Regions from separate parts of the Streptomyces sp. NPDC059009 genome, predicted to be linked through region 2. Evidence: riboswitches for the same ligand, from Rfam matches in the RefSeq annotation. Region 2 holds a riboswitch; each other region holds the start of a gene.
What was found. A riboswitch is a leader RNA that binds a small molecule or an ion and turns the genes downstream of it on or off. The one in region 2 is predicted to bind cobalamin.

Region 1 (2,232 bases), on a different contig from region 2:
CATGATTCCGAGCTGTGCCGTCCGTCGCTGGTGAGCGGGCTGTGGTGCGTCGAGATGCAAGGCGGAGGAGGGCGACAACGCGGAGCGTTGGCAACCGACGACAACGCCGCAGATCGGCGTGGAACAGCCCGCGACCGCGGCAAGATCCACCGGACAGGTCCTAGCCGTACAGCTCCGCGCGGACCCGGTCCACCGCCTTCGCCGCCGCCTCGACGGTGCGCCCCTCGTCCGTGCCCGCGCTCACCGTGACGAGCACACCGCCGACGCGGACCTCGGCGGTGTACTGGGGCCTGTGGTCGTACTCGTTGCTTCCGGGGATGCGGCTGGTCTCCAGGATCGCCTCGTCGCCGATGCGGGGCAGCTTCTTGACCGAGTGGTGCCGGGTGATCGGGGCGGCTTCGGTGTCCTCCATCGTGGTGGGGCACAACTCACCCAGCCTGCGCTGCAGTTCGAGGTAGCGACCGGCCTCGGCGGGGCGCAGCGAGACAAGGCGCTGGCTCACGGGCGGCCGGGGCGCCGCCGTCTGGTCGGACACCGAGCCCAACTCGCCCGCCCCGCCGCCTGCTTCGTCCGCCCCGCCGGCACCTTCGTCCGCTCCGCCGCCGCCCTCGTCCGCCCCGGCGTCGAAGGCCAGCACCTGCTGCGCGCTCGCGCCCCGCAGGCCCAGCAGCTCCTCGTTCGCGTCCTTGCCCCGGGCGCAGGAGCCCCAGTCGCCGCGCCCGAAGCTCTTGTTGAAGAGCCCCACCGCGGTGTCCGTCGGCCGCGCGCGCTCGGCGAAGGCGTCGTCCGCGAGCAGCGCGCCGCTCAACTGGACGTCGCTGAACGTCTTCGCGGCGCCCTCGCGCCCGTCGACGCCCTCCGCGCTCGGCGGCCCGTCCGAGAACCAGCCGCCCGCCCCGCAGCCCGCGAGCGGCGCGATCAGTGCCCCGCAGAGGGCCGCACGGGCCATGCCCCGCCTCGCTCCCACAGCCCCTCCTCCGCCGCTTGATCCGTCAAGCCGCCACCCTAACCACACCCCAGCCGACACAAGATGTGGTGCTGCCTCCGAAACCCAGCACAAGATGTATGCTCGTCCTCGCTGTCGCCGCAGGGGAATCCGGTGGAAGTCCGGAACTGTCCCGCAACGGTGTATGTGTACGTCTTTGTCGTACCCGTGAGTCCGAGAACCTGCCGACAGTGCGCCCGGTGCATCCGCTCCGGGTGCCGAGACGTCCGGGCCTCGTGGAATGGGCCGGTGGACGCGGCGCTCCGCCCTGCGCGGACGCGCCCGCACCCGCCGTGCTCCCCTCGGGCCCAGAGCCGAGCGAGGGAGTGCTCCACGTGACCATCGCGCCAGCCGAACCGGCCTCAGCCCAGCAGACCCGGGCCGCGCAGGAGGCAGCGGACCAGGCGGACAAGGTACAGGACGCGCCGGGCACCGCCCTGTTGCGTACCCTCACCGACCTCACCGCCGACCTGCCCGACGCCGACCCCGGCCGGGTCGCCGCCGCCGCGCTGCGCGGCCGCTCCGCCAAGGCGGACGAGGCGGAGCTGCGGGACCTGGCCACCGAGGCGGCCGCGGGGCTCATCTCCGAGGACCCGGTGTACTCCAGGCTCGCGGCCCGGCTGCTCACCATCGGCATCCGCGAGGAAGCGGCCTCGCAGGGCGTGACGTCCTTCTCCGGCTCGATCGCGGTGGGCCACCGCGAGGGCCTGATCGCCGACCGCACCCAGGAGTTCGTGGCCGCGCACACGGCCCGCCTGGACGCGCTGATCGACCTCGACGGCGACGACCGCTTCGGCTACTTCGGCCTGCGCACCCTGCACAGCCGCTATCTGCTGCGCCACCCGCTCACCCGCAAGGTCGTGGAGACCCCGCAGCACTTCATGCTCCGCGTGGCCAGCGGTCTCGCGGAGGACGGCAGCGACCGCGCCGTGGACGAAGTCGCCGCCCTGTACCGCCTGATGAGCCGCCTGGACTACCTCCCGTCCTCGCCCACCCTCTTCAACTCCGGCACCCGGCACCCCCAGATGTCCAGCTGCTACCTGCTGGACTCGCCGCTGGACGAGCTCGACTCGATCTACGACCGCTACCACCAGGTGGCCCGGCTCTCGAAGCACGCGGGCGGCATCGGCCTCTCGTACTCCCGCATCCGCAGCCGGGGTTCACTGATCCGTGGCACCAACGGCCACTCCAACGGCATCGTCCCGTTCCTGAAGACGCTGGACGCCTCGGTGGCGGCCGTGAACCAG
Region 2 (2,232 bases):
GCGTCCCGCCTCCGCCTGCAAACAAACCGTTCACAATAATCCGTTGACGCGTTCTTGTGTGGCCCGGCACCCTGAACGCATGGCACCCACTCCTGACCCGGAGCCCACCGAATCCACTGAGCCCACTGAATCCGCCGAGTCCACCGAGTCCGCCGAACTCGCCGTGTCCGCAGCCGTGTTCACTCCCCCGGACCCCGACCGGGCGCAGGCCCGGCGGGCCCCCGCGGCCCTCTTCCGCATCGCCGAGCGGCACGCGGCCGACGCGGCGCAGCGCGGGCGCCAGGTCCACCCCGCGGTGCTCGCGCCGCACGAGGCCATCAGGCTGGTGTCGTTCCTGCTCAGCGGCGCGGCCCAACGCGCCGACGGGGAGGCGGAGGTGGACCGCGCGGACCTCACCGCCGCGCTGACCCTGATACCGCTGGCGCGCGGCGAGATGGACGAACTGGAGGCCGGGCTGCTGCAGATGGCGCGCGGCCGCGGCATGACCTGGCCGGAGATCGCCTTCGGCCTCGGCCTCGGCACCCCGCAGGCCGCCCGGCAGCGCTATGAGCGGCTGGTCTCCCGTACGACAGCGGACGCCGCTGCTACGACGCCGGACGTCTCCCCCGCAACGACGGCGGGAGAACGCGACCGTTAGGTAGGGTGGCCCGTGCAGCTGGTTCGCCCCGTCCGCCAGGCGGGAGCGTCGCAAGAGGGAACCCGGTGGGAATCCGGGACTGCCCCGCAGCGGTGAGCGGGAACGACCGCCGTCACACGCACTGGCCCCGGGAAGGGGTTGGGAAGCGACGGCCAGTAGGTGTCCTCCACGTGAGGACGTGCCCGCAAGTCCGAAGACCTGCCAACTGCCCGCGTACGAACCACTCGTGCGCGGACATCCCGGTGACCTCGAGGGCGGGTCGGCGTACATACCAGGCGGACGGACCGTGCCATGCCGCGCACGCTCGCCCCGCCAGGTCCGTCACCCTTCGCGCTCTCGTCCCGTCCCCGGGATCTCAGGGATTCATCTCGCGAAGGAGATCTCCGTGACCACCAAGCCCGCAGCCGCGGCAGCACGGGCCACCGTGTACGGCTACCCCCGCCAGGGTCAGAACCGGGAACTGAAGAAGGCGATCGAGGGCTACTGGAAGGGCCGCGTCGACGCCGACGCCCTCCGCGCCACCGCCACCGAACTGCGCCGCGCCACCTGGCGACAGCTCGCCGACGCCGGCCTCCACGAGGTGCCGACCGGCGACTTCTCGTACTACGACCACGTCCTGGACACCAGCGTCATGGTCGGCGCCGTCCCCGACCGCCACCGCGCCCCCGTCGCCGCCGACAGCCTCGACGGATATTTCGCGATGGCGCGCGGCACCCAGGACGTGGCACCCCTGGAGATGACCAAGTGGTTCGACACCAACTACCACTATCTGGTCCCGGAATTGGGCCCGGACACGGTGTTCACCGCCGACTCCACGAAGCAGGTCGCCGAGCTCAAGGAGGCCCTGGCGCTCGGCCACACCGGGCGGCCGGTCCTCGTCGGCCCGGTCACCTACCTGCTGCTCGCCAAGCCCGCGCCGGGCGTCGCCGCCGACTTCGTGCCGCTCACCCTGCTCGACCGGCTCCTCCCGGTGTACGCGGAGGTCCTCGCCGACCTGCGCGCCGCGGGCGCGGACTGGGTGCAGCTGGACGAGCCCGCCCTCGTCCAGGACCGCACCCCGGCCGAACTGGGCGCCGCCGAGCGCGCATACCGGGACCTCGGCGCGCTCACGGACCGGCCGAGGCTCCTGGTGGCCTCGTACTTCGACCGGCTCGGCGACGCGCTGCCCGTCCTGGCCAAGGCCCCGGTGGACGGCCTTGCCCTGGACTTCACCGGGGCCGCCGCCGCCAACCTCGACGACCTCGCCGCCGTCGGCGGCCTGCCGGGCAAGCGGCTCGTCGCGGGCATCGTGAACGGCCGCAACATCTGGATCAACGACTTCGAGAAGTCCCTCGCAACGCTCGGCACCCTGCTGGGTCTGGCCGAACGGGTCGATGTGGCGGCCTCCTGCTCGCTGCTGCACGTGCCGCTCGACGCGGCCGCCGAGCGGGACATCGAACCGCAGATCCTGCGCTGGCTGGCCTTCGCCAAGCAGAAGTCGGCGGAGGTCGTCACGCTCGCCCGCGGCCTCGCCCGCGGCATCCACACCATCGCCGCCGAACTCGCCGCGAACCGCGCCGACCTGGCCTCGCGCGCCGGCTCGGCGATCACCCACG
Region 3 (2,232 bases), on a different contig from region 2:
GGGCGAGGCGTTCAACTACGTCGTCTCCTTCGCCACCATCTCCGGCATGTGGGCCTGGATCATGATCCTGGCCTGCCAGATCCGCTACCGCCGCAAGGCCGACCGCGGTGAGCTGCCGCAGTCGACCTTCAAGGCGCCCGGCGCCCCGTACACCAGCTGGTTCGCGCTGCTGTTCATCGGCATGGTCATCGTGATGATGGGCGTCGACAAGGACGCCCGGATCTCGCTGTACGCCGCTCCGGTCTGGGCCGCGATCCTGGTGGTCGCCTACCTGTTCCTGAAGGCCCGCAACCCGCAGGCGGCGGCCTTCAACAAGGCGAAGGCGGTCGCGTCCGCCGAGCCGCAGGACGCCGCCAAGGACTGACGTCCCGGCCGCGAAGTCCAGCATTCGGGCCCGCCCGTACCACCCTCCGGTACGGCGCGGGCCCTCTGCATATGCTGACTTCCATGCTGACCATCACCCAGGCCCTCCACGACCAGATCGTCGCGCACGCGCGCCAGGACCACCCCGACGAGGCGTGCGGCGTGGTCGCGGGACCGGCCGGTACGGACCGCCCCGAGCGCTTCATCCCGATGCTGAACGCGGCCCGCTCGCCCACCTTCTACGAGTTCGACTCGGGCGATCTGCTCAAGCTCTACCGCGAGATGGACGACCGCGACGAGGAGCCGGTGATCGTCTACCACTCGCACACCGCGACCGAGGCGTACCCCTCGCGCACCGACATCTCGTACGCCAATGAGCCGGGCGCCCACTACGTGCTCGTCTCGACGGCGGACACGGACGACGCGGGCCCCTTCCAGTTCCGCTCGTTCCGGATCGTGGACGGAGAGGTCACCGAGGAAGAGGTCCAGGTCGTCCAGGCATACTGAGCCTCGACCTTTCGACCTTTTGGACCTTGAGGCGGCAGGACCCAGGAAGCCGGTGCGAATCCGGCGCGGTCCCGCCACTGTGAGTCCGCCCCCGCGCGGGGCGGACGAGCCAGGAACTGACCTGCCGCCCTCTCCCACGACTCAGGGGACGCGGAAATCCCCTGGAGGAGGCAGAGCACCCCCATGTCCCGGCTCCGTACCGCGGCCCTCATATGCGCCGCGCTGCTCCCCCTCGCCACCTCCTGTTCCGGCTCCGGCGGGAGCGCGAGCGGGACCGACACCAAGGCGGCCGGGCCCGGATTCCCGTACACCGTCACCAACTGCGGGGTGAAGACCACCTACCAGGCGCCCCCGCAGCGCGCCGTCACCCTGAACCAGCACGCCACCGAGGTGATGCTGGAGCTGGGCCTCGCGGGGTCCCTCGCGGGGACCGCCTACTTGGACGACAAGGTCCTGCCGAAGTACGCGAAGGCGTACAAGGCGATCCCGGTGCTCGCCAAGGAGTACCCCTCCAAGGAGAAGCTGCTCGGCGCCAACCCCGACTTCGTGTACGGGGGTTACACCAGCGCCTTCAACGCCAAGGAGGGCACCGCCCGCGACGACCTCGCCGAGTCCGGCATCAAGACCCGCCTCAACACCGAGTCCTGCACCAGCGGGCGCACCTCGCTGGACGACCTCTACCGCGAGGTCACCGAGGTCGGCCGCACCTTCGGTGTCGCGGACCGGGCGCGGAAGTGGGTCAGGGAGGCCCGCGCCACCGTCGCCGCCACCGCCCGCGAGACCAAGGGGGCCAAGGGGGCCGAGGCCCTGAAGGTCTTCGTGTACGACAGCGGGGACAAGACCGCGTTCACCGCGGGCGGCAAGGGCATCGGCAACGAGATGATCAAGCGGGCGGGCGGCACGAACATCTTCGCCGACCTCGACAAGTCCTTCACCGACGCCTCCTGGGAACAGGTCGTCACGCGCAGGCCCGAGGTCATCGTGATCTACGACTACGGCACGACGACGGTCGAGCAGAAGAAGCGCCGCCTCCTCGACGACCCGGCCCTGCGCGACGTACCCGCGATCAAGCACAAGCGGTTCGCGGTGATGCCGCTGTCGGACGTGGTCCTCGGGGTGCGCGCCCCGGCCGCGATCGAGAAGCTGGCCCGTCAGCTCCACCCCGAGCCGGCCCACAAGTGAGCGACAGGACCCCGCCCGCGCGCGGGCCGCTGCGCTACTCCCTCGTGCTCGCCCTCCTGGTCGCCGCGCTGCTCGCCGCGATGGTCGCCGGGCTCGCCCTCGGGCAGGTCCGTGTGCCGCCGTCCCAGGTCCTCGACATCGTCACCGGCCGCGCGGAGCCCAGCCCCTTCCGCACGATCG

Region 1: it holds a riboswitch for cobalamin, as region 2 does, so the genes downstream of both, ACFWYM_RS26910 (ribonucleoside-diphosphate reductase subunit alpha) here and metE (5-methyltetrahydropteroyltriglutamate--homocysteine S-methyltransferase) in region 2, are expected to answer to the same signal.
Region 3: it holds a riboswitch for cobalamin, as region 2 does, so the genes downstream of both, ACFWYM_RS27355 (ABC transporter substrate-binding protein) here and metE (5-methyltetrahydropteroyltriglutamate--homocysteine S-methyltransferase) in region 2, are expected to answer to the same signal.

Annotation. Positions count from the first base shown of each region.
Region 1 is NZ_JBHYJB010000029.1:42,548-44,779, reverse strand. Features, by position in the region: gene ACFWYM_RS26915 (hypothetical protein) at 161-949, opposite strand; cobalamin riboswitch at 1,049-1,190, shown strand; gene ACFWYM_RS26910 (ribonucleoside-diphosphate reductase subunit alpha) at 1,321-2,232, shown strand, end outside.
Region 2 is NZ_JBHYJB010000007.1:48,397-50,628, forward strand. Features, by position in the region: gene ACFWYM_RS08915 (inorganic diphosphatase) at 1-39, shown strand, start outside; gene ACFWYM_RS08920 (DNA-binding protein) at 80-637, shown strand; cobalamin riboswitch at 640-858, shown strand; gene metE (5-methyltetrahydropteroyltriglutamate--homocysteine S-methyltransferase) at 1,023-2,232, shown strand, end outside.
Region 3 is NZ_JBHYJB010000030.1:4,736-6,967, forward strand. Features, by position in the region: gene ACFWYM_RS27345 (amino acid permease) at 1-364, shown strand, start outside; gene ACFWYM_RS27350 (Mov34/MPN/PAD-1 family protein) at 448-870, shown strand; cobalamin riboswitch at 874-1,010, shown strand; gene ACFWYM_RS27355 (ABC transporter substrate-binding protein) at 1,054-2,052, shown strand; gene ACFWYM_RS27360 (FecCD family ABC transporter permease) at 2,049-2,232, shown strand, end outside.